2 regions of the Streptomyces sp. NPDC028298 genome follow, and region 1 is predicted to be linked to the other one. Evidence: riboswitches for the same ligand, from Rfam matches in the RefSeq annotation. Region 1 holds a riboswitch; the other holds the start of a gene.
What was found. Region 1 has a riboswitch for S-adenosylmethionine ahead of ACZ4TO_RS37845 (putative leader peptide). Riboswitches for the same ligand answer to the same signal wherever they lie in the genome.
Positions count from the first base shown of each region.

Region 2: linked by a shared signal. The riboswitch ahead of thrC (threonine synthase) and the one ahead of ACZ4TO_RS37845 (putative leader peptide) in region 1 are both predicted to bind S-adenosylmethionine.

Region 1 is NZ_JBVHTL010000012.1:58,119-65,398, reverse strand. Features, by position in the region: gene ACZ4TO_RS37855 (LLM class F420-dependent oxidoreductase) at 224-1,147, shown strand; gene ACZ4TO_RS37850 (DUF1684 domain-containing protein) at 1,366-2,190, shown strand; SAM riboswitch class IV at 2,285-2,398, shown strand; gene ACZ4TO_RS37845 (putative leader peptide) at 2,433-2,549, shown strand; gene ACZ4TO_RS37840 (ABC transporter substrate-binding protein) at 3,005-4,558, shown strand; gene ACZ4TO_RS37835 (ABC transporter permease) at 4,562-5,521, shown strand; gene ACZ4TO_RS37830 (ABC transporter permease) at 5,518-6,441, shown strand; gene ACZ4TO_RS37825 (dipeptide ABC transporter ATP-binding protein) at 6,438-7,280, shown strand, end outside.
Region 2 is NZ_JBVHTL010000006.1:155,917-163,196, forward strand. Features, by position in the region: gene ACZ4TO_RS26320 (ROK family protein) at 1-526, opposite strand, end outside; gene ACZ4TO_RS26325 (DUF3263 domain-containing protein) at 703-930, shown strand; gene otsB (trehalose-phosphatase) at 1,007-1,861, shown strand; gene ACZ4TO_RS26335 (alpha,alpha-trehalose-phosphate synthase (UDP-forming)) at 2,085-3,545, opposite strand; gene ACZ4TO_RS26340 (glucosyl-3-phosphoglycerate synthase) at 3,624-4,568, opposite strand; SAM riboswitch class I at 4,774-4,930, shown strand; gene thrC (threonine synthase) at 4,948-6,246, shown strand; gene ACZ4TO_RS26350 (MoaD/ThiS family protein) at 6,243-6,518, shown strand; gene ACZ4TO_RS26355 (cold-shock protein) at 6,960-7,163, shown strand.

The sequences.
Region 1 (7,280 bases):
CGGTGTCGGCATGGCGGGATGTAAGCACGTGGGGCGGGAGGCGTCAACGGAGCACGCGTGTCGGCGAATCCGGCCTCCTGGCCTGTTGGCCGACGTGGACGTGGGGAGAGATCGTCCCTCGAACGCGAGGGCCGGACCGGTCGCCGCCGTGCGTCACAAGACTGACATGCAGCCGTCACACTCGAACGGAATGCGCGCTCACCGGGCGCCCGTTCCACCTGACATGACTGTTGGAGTAGCACTCAACGCATCCGACGCGGAGAACCAGGTCGACGCCAGTGTGCGTCTGGCCGAGGAAGCGGCGGCGGCCGGTCTGCGGTCGGTCTGGTTCGGCCAGACCTTCGGCGCGGACTCACCCCAACTCGCCGCGCTCGTCGGGCGGGCGGTCCCGGAACTCCACGTGGGCACGTCCGCGATCCCCGTCTTCGGCCGCCATCCGCTGATCGTCTCCAGTCAGGCGCAGACCGCCCAGGCCGCGACCCACGGCCGCTACCACCTCGGCCTGGCCCTGGGCACGAAGCTGATCACGGAGACCGGCTTCGGCCTGCCCTTCGAGCGTCCCATCGCCAGGCTGCGCGAATTCCTCACCGTGCTGCGCCAGTTGACCGAGACCGGCACGGCCGACTTCCGCGGTGAGCTGCTCTCCGCCACGACTCCCCTGTCCGCTCGCGTACCGGGCGCCGAGTCGGGCGTTCCGCTGCTGGTCGCCGCCATGGGCCCGCAGGCGCTCCGGGTCAGCGGTGAGCTTGCGGACGGGATCCTGCCCTACCTCGCAGGACCTCGCGCCCTCGCGGAGCACATCGTGCCCGCGCTCACCGCCGCGGCCGAGGCCGCCGGACGGCCCGCGCCCAGGATCGTGGCGCTGGTGCCCGGCGTGGTCACGGACGACGTGGACGCGGTACGGGCCAAGGCCACCGAGACGCTCTCGTTCTACGAACAGATCCCGTCCTACGCCCGGGTCATCGAACTGTCCGGCGGTCGCCGAGCCGCGGACCTGGCCGTGATCGGCGACGAGAAGACGGTCGAGGCCGAGGTACGGCGTTACCGCGACGCGGGCGCCACCGAGGTCGTGTTCTCGGGCACCGAGATCGCGGGAGCGGCGGACCGGCGCCGAACTTGGGCGCTCCTCGGCGAACTCGCGGCCTGAGCCCAGCGCCTCACCGACCCACCGGTCCACGGACCTCCGACTCCACCGACCCGCCTTTGGCCGACCCTCAACGGCCGACCTACCGACCCGCCGACCCGCTTACCGAAGCGACGATTCCCCGACTCACCTCCTCACCGACAGCGACCGCGACCGCGACAAAGAACCCCGCACCCCCGCAAGAGGGCGACCCTCACGCGGCTTGTAGCGAAGGAGAATTCATGACCAGCGAGGCGACCACCACAGACCTGCACGCCTTCACCGAGCAGTGGCTGGACTGGTACCGCGGACAGGAGGCCCGGCTCGCCGCCCCCCACGGCTTCCTGGCGATCACCGGCCTCCACTGGCTCGACGACCGCCCGCAGCGCTTCCCCGACGCGCCCGGCGCATGGCACACCGGCCCCGACGGGGTCGTCGTCACCCTCGACGACGGTGAGGAACTCGTCGTCGACGGGACACCGGTACGCGGTGAGCACCACTTCGGCGTGCTGCCCGAACGCGGTGGTGTCGAGGCGGTCTGGAAGGACGCCGTCATCGAGGTCGCCAAGCGGGGCGGCCACGACATCGTGCGCCCCCGGCACCCGGACGCCCCGCTGCTCAAGTCCTTCACCGGAACGCCCGCCTACGCCCCCGACCCGCGCTGGGCCGTGACGGGCCGTTACGTCCCCTTCGACGAGCCGCGTCCCACCACCGTGGGCGCCGCGGTCGAGGGCTTGGAGCACGTGTATGACGCCCCGGGCAGGATCGAGTTCGAGTTGGACGGACGTCCTCTGTCGCTGACGGTGTTCCCCGGTCATGTCCCGGGCGGGCTGTCGGTTCTCTTCACCGACGCGACCTCCGGGGTCACGACCTACGCCGCCAACCGGAGCCTGTCCGTCGAGGCACCCGACTCCGAGGGGACGGTCGTCCTCGACTTCAACCGCGCCACGAACCTGCCGTGCGCCTACACCGACCTGGCCACCTGCCCTCTGCCCCCGGCGGAGAACCGGCTGCCGGTGTCCATCGAGGCGGGTCAGAAGATCCCGCGCGAACGCGGCGGTGCCTGAACCTGGCTCGCTCCACCGGACTCGGGCGGTTCGCTCCGCCGGAGTCCGGTGCCGCCATTGACGTAGAAGAGAACCGCTCCGTACGATCACGAACGGCATTGAGTGTCAGCGTCAAGCCCTGGCTCGCTGACCGGCAACCCTCCCGCGCGGTGGGGTGCTCCAGGTGAAAGCCCGGCGGGATCAGCGACGATCACCGCAAGCGCGTGGCCCCACGACCGGGGCCGGACCTGTGGAGGAACCTTATGCGGCACGGTGGTGGCTCCGACGCCTCCTTCGCCGTCGCCGTGGTGTTCTCCCGGCTGGCGCGCCGACGTCACATCGACCTGAAGCGCTCGACGAGCTGCTTCTGTCAGGCCTGACGGCCCCTTCCGCAGCCGGGCGCCGACGCCTCCCTTCGGCGGTGCACCTCGGTGAGGCCCACCCGCGTCGACGTCGATGAGATGCGCGGGCTGTCGACGCCCATGAGGCCTGCCGACAGCCGGCATCCGTGACCAGCCGTCACGGCACGCGTCCGCACCCGGCGCCCCCTTCCCCCGATCTCTCTGATCTCTCCAATCCGCTTCCGCTTTCCGCTTTCCGCTTTCCGCTTTCCGCTTTCCGCCCGGCCCCTGTCCGCAGGTCATCGCCCGTCACCGGCATCGAGCCGACGGGCCCGCGTTCCCGTGCGCGGTCGTGCCTCGTACGACGCCCGTGCCCGGCGACACCAAGAGGAGACTCCTCCGTGAGAGCACGTCCGGAATTCACATCTCCCCGATCTCCCCGGTCCACCCGTTCTCCCCGATGGGCAAGGCTCACCGCCCTTCTCAGCACCAGCGTGCTGCTGGCCGCCTGCGGCGCCGGCACCGACGGCTCCGGAACCGGGAGCGGCAAGCCGCGTTCCGGCGGGACGCTGACCTTCGCCGTGGGTTCCGACGCCGGTTGCGTGGATCCCCAGCAGGTCGGCAGCAACGACACGATCTACTCGGTGCGCCAGATCGTCGACTCCCTGACGGACCAGGACCCCAAGACCGGCAAGATCGTGCCGTGGCTGGCGAAGAGCTGGGACATCAGCACCGACGCGACCGCCTTCACCTTCCACCTGCGCTCGGGTGTCACCTTCAGCGACGGGTCCCCGCTGACCGCCCAGGTGGTCAAGGACAACTTCGACGCGGTGCCGAGACTCGGCGTCCTGGGAACCCTCGCCGAGGGGTACCTGAGCGGCGCGAAGAGCACCACGGTGGTGGACCCGCTCACGGTCAAGGTGACCTTCCAGCAGCCCAACGCCCAGTTCCTGCAGGCGACTTCGACCCACTCGCTGGGTATCGAGTCGTCCGCGAGCGTGAAGCGGTCACCTCAGCAGAAGTGCAGTGACGGGGTCGTCGGTTCCGGGCCCTTCGTGCTGAAGCGCTATGTGCAGAACCAGTCGGTCACGCTGGCCAAACGCCCCGGCTACGCCTGGGGTTCCTCCCGGTGGGGCAAGAAGGGCGAGGCCTACCTGGACAAGCTGGTGTTCAAGGTCGTGCCGGAGGCGGGCGTACGGGCCGGCAGTCTGCGCTCCGGACAGGTGGACGCGATCGGCAGCGTGGGCAGGGCCGACGAAGCGGCACTCAAGGGCGGTCAGGTCGCCTTCCAGCGGCGGGCCAATCCCGGGATCACCTTCGGACTCGGCTTCAACAACGCCCAGCCGGCCCTGAAGGACGCCAGGGTCCGCCGGGCCATCCTGGCCGCCATCGACCGGAAGCAGATCGCCGACACCGTCTTCCCCACCGGTACCCGGCCGGCCACCAGTGTCCTCGCGCACACCACACCGGACTACACCAGCCTCGCCTCCGACCTGACCCTCGACACGGCCAAGGCGAAGTCCCTGCTGGACGAGGCCGGTTGGAAGGCGGGCGCCGACGGCACCCGCGTCAAGGACGGCAAGAAGCTGAGCCTGACCATCGACTGGGTTCCCAACGCGGCGACGAACCAGCCCGCGTTGGAGCTGGTGCAACAGCAACTGAAGTCCGTCGGCGTTCAGGTGACCCTCAAGCAGCTCCAGCTCCCCCAGCTCACGCCGATCCAGCAGGCGGGCTCGTACGAAGCGATCTGGGGCAACATCACCCGCGCCGACCCCGACATCCTGCGCAGTTCCTTCTCCACGAAGCTGGCCAACTTCTACCGTGTGCCGGCGAGCGGTCTGGACACGACACTCTCCGCCCAGGCCGCCACCACCGACCCGACCGAGCGCGGTCGACTGGTGGCCCAGGCACAGCGGTCGATCGTACGGGACGCCTACAACGTGCCGGTGGTGGAGCTGCAGACGCAGCTCGGCGTGTCCACGAAGGTGCACGGTCTCGCCTTCGACGCCTCCAGCCGGATCCAGTTGCACGACACCTGGATCGGCTGACCCGTGCGCGGCTATGTGATCAAGCGGCTAGCCCAGGCGGCCGGCGTGCTGTGGGCGGCGTACACCGTGTCGTTCCTGGTCCTCGACTTCCTCCCGGGCGACCCGGTCACGGCGATGGCCGGTGCCGGTATGGAGTCGGGGCAGGTCGATCCCCGGCAGATCGCGGCTCTGCGGCACGAGTACGGCTTCGACAAGCCGGTGCTCGTGCAGTACGTCGAGTACCTCGGCCGGGCGGTGCAGGGGGACTTCGGCGACTCGGTGGCCACCGGCCGTCCCGTCGCCTCGACGCTGGCCGACGCTCTGCCCCAGACCCTCCAACTCACATCGACGGCCCTGCTGTTGGCGGTGGTGCTCGGCGGCGGCCTCGCTGTGGCGGCGACGTACACCACGCGGCGGTGGCTGCGGCAGCTCCTGCTGTCGCTGCCGCCGCTGGGGGTGTCCGTCCCGACGTTCTGGGTGGGGTTGCTGCTGGTCGAGGCGTTCTCCTTCCGGCTCCGCTGGTTCCCCGCGTTCGGCAACGACGGGCTGCGCGGGCTGGTGCTGCCCGCGCTGACACTCGCGATACCGACCGGCGCCCAGATCGCCCAGGTGCTGGCGAAGAGCCTGCTCACCGCGCTCGACCAGGCGTACGTGGAGACGGCCCGCGCGAAGGGCGCGGGCCGGTGGCGGGTCCATCTGCGACACGCGCTGCGCAACGCGTCCCTGCCGGCCCTGACGGTCGTCGGCCTGCTGGTGGGACAACTGATCGCCGGTTCGGTCGTCGTCGAGACGGTGTTCTCGCGTGACGGCCTGGGGCGCGTGACCGCGGCGGCCGTCACGGCCCAGGACATCCCGGTGGTCCAGGGGGTGGTGGCGTTCGGCGCGCTGATCTTCGTGACGACGAATCTGGTCGTCGACCTGGTGTATCCGCTGCTGGACCCGCGGATCGTGGTGGCCTCGGGCGGAAGGGCGGGCGTCGCATGAGTCAGAGCCTTGTCGACGACCCGGCCGAGGCCGCGCTCGGCCTCGCCCGGCCTCTCGCCACGGAGCCCGAACCCGTACCGGGAGGTCGTACCGGCGTCGGGCGGGTGCTGCGGTTCCTGGCCCGTCGGCCCGGGCTGCTGGTGTCGGTCGTCGTGCTCGTCCTGGTGGTGCTGGCCTCCTTCCAGCCCCGGCTGTTCACTTCGCGGGACCCGCTGAAGGGGGTGCCGACGGAGAACTTCCGCGGACCGAGCGGCGCGCACTGGTTCGGCACGGACGAGCTGGGCCGCGATGTCTTCGCCCGGGTGGTCCATGGAGCGCAGTTGTCCCTGAAGGCCACCCTGATCGCGGTGCTGGTGGCGTTCGTGGTGGGTGGCCTGCTCGGTCTGGTCGCGGGGTTCGTGGGCCGCTGGGTGGACGACGCCCTGATGCGCTTCGTCGACGTCCTGCTGTCCATCCCCGCGCTGTTCCTGTCGCTGGCGCTGGTGACGGCGCTGGGATACGGGACGGTGAAGGTGGCCGTCGCGGTGGGCATCGCCAGCGTCGCCTCCTTCGCCCGGGTCACGCGCGCCGAGGTGCTGCGGGTGCGCCAGGCCGTGTTCGTGGAGGCGTCGCGCTCCTGCGGGGCCCGCTGGTACTCGGTGCTGGGCCGGCATGTGCTGCCCAACGCCGCCGGCCCGGTGATCGTCCTGGCCACCCTCGACTTCGGCGCCTCCATCCTGGCCGTCTCGGCGCTGAGCTTCCTCGGCTACGGCGCTCCCCCGCCGGCCCCGGAATGGGGCACGTTGATCTCCGAGGGCCGCAACTACTTGGCCAACGCCTGGTGGCTGACCGCGCTGCCCGGTCTGGCGATCGCCGCGACCGTCCTGGCGACCAACCGCGTCGCGAGGGCGCTGGACGGCGAATGGACCCGGCAGCGATGACCGACGCACAAGAGAACGGCGAAGACGTGACCACATCCGTGCCGAAGAGCCGCCCTCTGCTGGAGATCCGGGGCCTGTCCGTCTCGTACCGCACCCGCGGCGGCACCGTGGCTGCGGTCCGGGGCGTGGACCTCGACGTCCGGCCGGGCGAGGTGACCGCGGTGGTCGGTGAGTCCGGCTCCGGCAAGAGCACGACCGCGCACGCGATCACGCGGCTGCTGCCGGAGAACGCGGCCATCGACAGCGGCACGGTCCGCTTCGGCCGGCACGACCTGGCCACGCTGTCGGAAGGCGAACTGCGTACCGTACGCGGGGCACGGATCGGGCTCGTCCCCCAGGACCCGACCGTGTCGCTCAATCCGGTGAAGCGGATCGGTGAGCAGGTCGCCGAGGTGCTGCGCATCCATGGTCTGGCGACCCGCCGGTCGGCCGCCGCCGAGGCCATCGCCGTGCTGGACCGCGCGGGGCTGCCCGACGCCCCCGTACGGGCCCGGCAGTATCCGCACGAACTCTCCGGCGGTATGCGGCAACGCGCCCTGATCGCCGTCGCGATCGCCGCCCGGCCCGAGCTGATCATCGCCGACGAGCCGACCAGCGCGCTCGACGTCACCGTGCAGAAGGTCATCCTCGACCATCTCCAGCATCTGGCCGAGGAGTCGGGCACCGCGGTCCTGCTGGTGACCCACGACCTCGGGGTCGCCGCCGACCGGTCGCAGCGGCTGGTGGTCATGTCACAAGGGCGTGTGGTGGAGGCGGGGCCCACCCGTGACGTCCTCGCCGACCCTCAGGACGCGTACACGCGGCGTCTGCTGGCGAGCGCGCCGAGCATGACCACCGCG
Region 2 (7,280 bases), on a different contig from region 1:
GCGCGCCTTCCTCGACGCCGCCGTTGATGCCGATGGCGCCCGCGATGCCGGTGCCCAGCGGGACGAACAGGAAGCGGTCCGCTCCCCGTCCGGCGCCGATCCGGCCCTCCGCGAGGCCGCCGGTGCGCACGTCGTGCCCGAGCGCGACGGGTACTCCGCCGAGCCGTTCGGCGAGCAGCCGGCGCAGCGGGACGTCGCGCCAGCCGAGGTTGGCGGCGTAGACCGCGATGCCATTCCGCGCGTCCACGATGCCGGGGACGGCGACGCCGGCGGCCAGCGCGCTCTCGCCGAAGTTCTCCTCGCCGTAGGCGCGCAGTTCGGCGGCGAAGTCGAGGATGTCCTCGACGACGGCGTCGGGCCCGCGCTCACGGCCGGTCGCCCGGCGGGCCTGGTGCAGCAGCGCGGGGTGCCCGGAGGCCTGCGGCCGCGGCGCGTCGGGGCGGTCCGGGGAGGGCTCGGCGTCCACCCCGACGAGGGCGGCCTTCATCCCGGTGCCGCCCACATCGAGGGCGATGACGTGTCTCACGGGGGACAGTGTCGCGCTTTACCCCTGGAAAGGTCTAGTCCACTCACGGGATGGAGACCTTGTATCCGCATTCCGAGACATGAGCGGGGCCCTGCCGGTCCCCTGCCGGTCCCCTGGCGGGCCCCTGGCGGGCCCGGGCCCGGCGTCTGTCGGTGCCGGGGACTACCGTGCTGTCCATGGAAGAGCTGCCCGCGCGCGAACGGAGCATCCTCGCCCTGGAGCGCCGCGGCTTCCCCGGCCCCGGCGCCAAGGAGCGCGCCATACGCGAACAACTGGGCCTGGCCCCGGTCCGCTACTACCAGCTCCTGAACGCGCTGCTGAACGACCCGCGAGCCCTCGCGCACGACCCTGTCACGGTGAACCGGCTCCGCCGTGTCCGCGAGTCCCGCCGCGACGAACGCTGAGCACGGGCAGGATCCGGCCCCTCCGGCGTCCGAGGAGCGGGGGGTGCGTCCGGCGTCGCCCGGATAGGGTCGCCCCATGGGCAGCCACCCCGAATCCAAGGACTCCTTGCCGACTCCGGTGACCCCCGCCGGGCGCGACGCTCTGGAAGCGATCCTCACGCGTCCCGCCCGGACGGTCGTCGCACTCGACTTCGACGGAACACTCGCCCCCATCGTCCCCGACCCCGACCGGGCCCGCGCCCACCCCGACGCGGTCCCGGCGCTCGCCGCCCTCGCCCCCAAGGTCGCCTCCGTCGCCGTCGTCACCGGCCGCCCGGCCGGTGTCGCCGTGCGCCACGGAGGCTTCGCCGGCGTGCCGGGGCTGGAGCACCTGGTCGTCCTCGGTCACTACGGCGCCGAGCGCTGGGACGCGGTCAGCGGCACGGTCACCGCGCCCGCTCCGCACCCGGGCGTCGCGGCCGTCCGGGCCGAACTGCCGGGGTTCCTCGACGCGATCGGTGCCTGGCAGGGCACCTGGATCGAGGAGAAGGGCCGCGCGGTCGCCGTGCACACGCGCCGGGCCGCCGATCCGCAGGCCGCGTTCGAGGCGTTGCGGGAGCCGTTGGGCGAGCTCGCCGCGCGGCACGGGCTGATCGTCGAACCGGGGCGCATGGTCCTGGAGCTGCGTCCGCCCGGCATGGACAAGGGGGTCGCCCTGCTGGAGTACGTCCGTGAGGTCGGTGCCGAGGCCGTTCTGTACGCCGGGGACGATCTGGGGGATCTGCCCGCGTTCGGCGCCGTCGACAAGCTGCGCTCCGACGGGGTTCCCGGGCTGCTGGTGTGCAGCGGCAGCTCCGAGGTCGCCGAGCTGGCCGAACGCGCCGACCTGGTGGTCGACGGGCCCGCCGGGGTCGTCCGGATCCTCGCCGCGCTGGCGGCCGCGCTCGACTGACCCGGCCGGCGACCCCCGCGCGGGGCGGGCGGGGCGGGCGGGCCACAAGCCGGTTCTCGCCCCCTCCGCCCCTACCCTTCCCGTACCTGGGGCTCCGCCCCAGACCCCGCTCCTCAATCGCCGGAGGGGCTGAACTTTCGCCGGCCGGGGCTGGAACCGTCTGGACCCTGGACCCGCAGCCGGGATCCGGCGGACAGGAACCCCGACCGCCGCCCGCCCCTCCTCAGCTCTCCAGCGCGTGGAGTTGGTCCAGGAACCACTGGGCCGGGGGAAGGGCGGTGGCCGCGGCGGTCAGGCGTTTGGTGCGTTCGGCGCGTTCGCCCGGCTGCATGGTGAGCGCCTCGTACAGCGCCCGCGCCGTCCCGGTGATGTCGTACGGGTTCACGGAGATCGCGTCCTCGCCCAGTTCCTCGTACGCTCCGGCCTCCCGGGACAGGACCAGCGCACAGCCCTCGTCGGAGACGACCGGGATCTCCTTGGCGACGAGGTTCATGCCGTCCCTGATGGGGTTGACGAGAGCGACGTCGGCGAGCCGGTAGGCGGCGAGCGAGCGCGCGAAGTCGTCCTTCACGTGCAGCACCACCGGGGTCCAGCCGGGCGTTCCGTAGTGCGCGTTGATCTCGTCGGCGAGCCGCTGCACCTCGGCCGTGTAGTCCCGGTAGACGGCGAGGTCCTGCCGCGACGGGTAGGCGAACGCCACGTGGACGACCCGCTCGCGCCACTCCGGGTGGTCGTCGAGGAGCTGCCGGTACGCCAGCAGCCCCCGCACGATGTTCTTGGACAGCTCGGTCCGGTCGACGCGCACGATCGTCCTGCGGTCCGCGCCGATCTCCTCGCGCAGCGCGGCCATCCGTTCCCCGACGTCCGCGCGGTGCGAACGCTCGCGCAGGAACTCGGCGTCCGCGCCGAGGCCGTGCACGCCGACCCGGGTCTCGCGCACCGGCGGCCGGGCGCCGTCCAGGTGCTCGATCGTGCGGGGGGTGCCGCCCGAGGGCGAGCCGGCGCGGTAGCGGCCGGGTTCGGTCGCCTCCGCGCAGCGCGTGAACGCGGTGGCCCACCGCCAGGTCAGGAAGGCGACCCGGTCCGCGCCGAGCATGCCCGCCATCAGCTCCGCGCGGATGTCGTCGGGGAGCATCCGGAAGTAGTCCTCGGGCGCCCACGGGGTGTGGGAGAAGTGACCGATGCGCAGGTCGGGGCGCAGTTCGCGGAGCATCCCGGGCACCAGGCAGAGGTGGTAGTCCTGGACCAGCACGGCCGCGCCCTCGGCCGCCTCCTCGGCCAGCGCCTCGGCGAAGGCGCGGTTGTAGGCCCGGTACGACTCCCACTGGCGCCGGAACTCCGCGTCGAAGACCGGCTCCAGCGGGGTCTGGTAGAGCAGGTGGTGCACGAACCACAGCACGGAGTTGGCGATGCCGTTGTAGGCGGCGGCGTGCGTGTCGGCGTCGATGGCCAGCATCCGTACGCCGTCCTCGTGGACCCCGCGCCGCACGGCCTCCCGGTCGCCGACCCCGAGGGCGGAGCAGACCCAGAGGGCGCCCGCGTCCGGCCCGATCGCCGAGAGTCCGGAGACGAGGCCGCCGCCGCCACGTCTGGCGTGCAGCGAGTCGTCCTCCCGTACCTCGTAGGTGACCGGGCCGCGGTTGGAGGCGACCAGAATCCTGTGGGCACCGTGCGTTGAAGCCATGCCTCGAAACCTAGCCCCGTCTCGAAACGCTCAAACGCGCCCTTCGGCCGTATGCGATCGGCGGCCGTCGGCGCCGGACTACGCGGCTCTGCGCGTCTGGTACTCGGAGATTTCGCTCATCGGCGGCCTTTCCTCCGTGTCCACGGAGTACGTGCGCGGCCGGAAACCGTCGCGGTCGCGCTCGAACTGGGTGAGGGAGGGACGGATCAGGTGTCCGCGCGCCAGCCGGAGCTGCGCGGTGCGGTAGATCGCGGCGGCCATGCGGCCGAGCGCCTGCCCGTCCTGGTGGCGGTGCTTGCGCACCCCGACGTCGACCTGGGCGAGGGCGTCCAGGCCCACCAGGTGCAGGGCGTCGACGAGCATGCCCAGCTCGACGCCGTAGCCGACGGGGAAGGGGAGCTGTTCGAGCAGCGAGCGGCGGGCCGCGTACTCGCCGCCGAGCGGCTGGACGAAGCCCGCGAGCTGCGGCCAGTGCATGTTCAGGAGCGGGCGGGCCATCAGCTCGGTGACCCGGCCGCCCTGCCCGCCGCCGCCGGCCATCGGGCGGTCGTACATGGCCTTGACCAGGTCGACGCCGGGTTCGGTGAGCAGCGGGCCCACGATCCCGGAGACGAAGTCGGACGAGAACTCCTTGAGGTCCGCGTCGACGAAGCAGACGATGTCCCCGCTCGTCACGAGCAGCGACCGCCACAGCACCTCGCCCTTGCCGGGCACGGCCGGGATCCGCGGGAGGATGTCGTCGCGGTGCACGACGCGCGCGCCCGCGGCGGCGGCGACCGCGGCGGTGCGGTCGCTCGAACCGGAGTCGACGACGACGATCTCGTCGACGAGGGGCACCTGCTGCATCAGATCGTGGCGGATGATCGCGACGATCTCGCCGACCGTCTCCTCCTCGTTGAGTGCGGGCAGCACGACACTCACCGTCGATCCGGTGACACGCTTGGCTGCCATGATCCTGTGGAGCGGGCGGTCGGTCGCGGACCAGGAGCGTGTGCTCAGCCAGCTTTCGACTTTACTCAGCACCGTCTGCGGCTCCTCACTGTCTGATCACACGCTCTCATCGGCGTGCCCGCTGCGGCCAGCGGCAGATCGATTGCCGTCGTCTCGCGGTTCGGACGACTATCTCAACTGTCCTGGCCTTCGGTTACAGTCTTGAACAACGCGCATGACCATCGCATGTCCTGGATCGTCGGCGCGTATCGTGTTCAACAGTTCAACAATCAAATACCGCTCATCCAGAGGGGCAGAGGGATACGGCCCGATGAAGCCCCGGCAACCCTCCAGCCGGTCTCGTACCGATCGATGTCGATCGCGTCGCGAGGCTCCCGGCTAGGGAAGGTGCCAAATCCGTCTCACGGCGAAGTGCGCCGTGAGGAAGATGAGGAGAAAGGGCCTCGCCTCCATGGCTGCGCAGACAGTTGCAAGCACCACGAACTCCGCCGACGCGGTAGACCTCGGCCCGGCCGCGGCGCTTTCCTGCCGCGAGTGCGGACACCGCGTCCCGCTCGGCCCGGTCTTCGCCTGCGAGGAGTGTTTCGGCCCGCTGGAGATCGCCTACGACTTCTCGGCCTACGACACCGAAGAGCTCCGCAAGCGCATCGAAGCGGGACCCACGAACATCTGGCGCTACGCGCCGCTCCTGCCCGTCCCCGCGGACGTGGCGGACAAGCCGAACATCAACCCCGGCTGGACCAAGCTCGTCCAGGCCGACAACCTGGCCCGCGAGCTCGGCGTCGACGCCGGGAAGCTCTTCGTCAAGGACGACTCCGGCAACCCGACGCACTCCTTCAAGGACCGCGTCGTCGCCCAGGCCATCGAAGCGGCCCGCGTCTTCGGCTTCACCACCCTCTCCTGCTCCTCCACCGGCAACCTCGCCGGGGCGGTGGGCGCCGCGGCGGCCCGCGCCGGCTTCCGTTCCTGCGTGTTCATCCCGCACGACCTGGAGCAGGGCAAGGTCGTCATGGCCGCGGTCTACGGCGGCGAGCTCGTCGGCATCCAGGGCAACTACGACGACGTGAACCGTTTCTGCTCCGAGCTGATCGGCGACCCGGCCGGCGAGGGCTGGGGCTTCGTCAACGTCAACCTGCGGCCCTACTACGCCGAGGGCTCCAAGACCCTGGCGTACGAGATCTGCGAGCAGCTCGGCTGGAAGCTCCCCGACCAGCTCGTCGTGCCCATCGCCTCCGGCTCCCAGCTCACGAAGATCGACAAGGGGCTCCAGGAGCTGATCAAGCTCGGACTCGTCGAGGACAAGCCGTACAAGATCTTCGGCGCCCAGGCCGAGGGCTGCTCCCCGGTGTCCGTGGCCTACAAGGCCGGTCACGACGTCGTACGGCCGCAGAAGCCGGACACCATCGCCAAGTCGCTCGCCATCGGCAACCCGGCGGACGGCCCGTACGTGCTCGACATCGCCCGGCGCACCGGCGGCGCGGTGGAGGACGTGAACGACGAGCAGATCGTCGACGCGATCAAGCTGCTCGCGCGCACCGAGGGCATCTTCGCGGAGACGGCCGGCGGTGTGACCGTCGGTGTCACCCGCAAGCTCATCGAGAACGGTCTCCTCGACCCGGCCCTCACCACGGTCGTGCTGAACACCGGCGACGGCCTCAAGACCCTGGACGCGGTGGCCTCCGACACCGGGCTGACCGCGACCATCCGCCCGAACCTCGACTCCTTCCGAGAGGCTGGCCTCGCATCATGAGCGTCAACGTCCGCATCCCCACCATCCTGCGCACCTACACCGGTGGTGCCGCCGAGGTGACGGCCGAGGGCGCGACCCTCGCCGAGGTCATCAGCGACCTGGAGAAGAACCACACGGGCATCGCCGCGCGCGTCCTGGACGACCAGGGCAAGCTGCGTCGCTTCGTGAACGTGTACGTCAACGACGACGACGTGCGCTTCGAGCAGGGACTGGAGACGGCGACTCCGGACGGTGTCGGCGTTTCGATCATTCCGGCCGTCGCCGGAGGCTGATCGTTACCCTCGGTAATGCCGAACACAGTGCGTTCACATAATTGCCCCCTCCGTGAGACAAACGGAGGGGGCAATTCTGTTGGGTTGAACGCGCTAGAGTTGGGGAAGTCGCTCCGATTTGGATGTTGGTTTCATGCCGGACGCATATGAGTGACCGTTCTTCGGGCGACAAGAAGTAGCCAAAGTGACTCACCTTTTTGGGCATTTTATGGCATTTGCGGGGCCCGACTTGCCCTGAATCCTTGCGCATTCTCCACATATCATTGATCGGCCATGCCCAGAATTCTCGTCCGATTGACCTGTTGCAGAGGGCAGTTGGACAGATACATTCAGCCGCGGTCGACGCGTTCCGGCGCACACCCCCAACCGTTGGGGGGTGAGGTCTGACCCGGATCCGCGAAGTGTGGATCTGTGCAAGGGCCAGTAATAGGGGAGTTAGGCATGGCTCAGGGCACCGTCAAGTGGTTCAACGCGGAGAAGGGGTACGGCTTCATCGCGGTCGACGGTGGTGCGGACGTCTTCGTGCACTACAGCGCGATTCAGATGGACGGCTACCGCACCCTTGAAGAGGGTCAGCGAGTGGAGTTCGAGATCTCGCAGGGCCAGAAGGGTCCGCAGGCGGACATGGTCAAACTCGCCGTCTGATCGGGCGCGAACGACCACCGACTCAACTCACGCACGAGGGGCCCGCATCCCACCAGGGATGCGGGCCCCTCGTGCGTCTCCGGGGGGCTTCCAGGGGGCTCGCTTCGCGAGCGCACC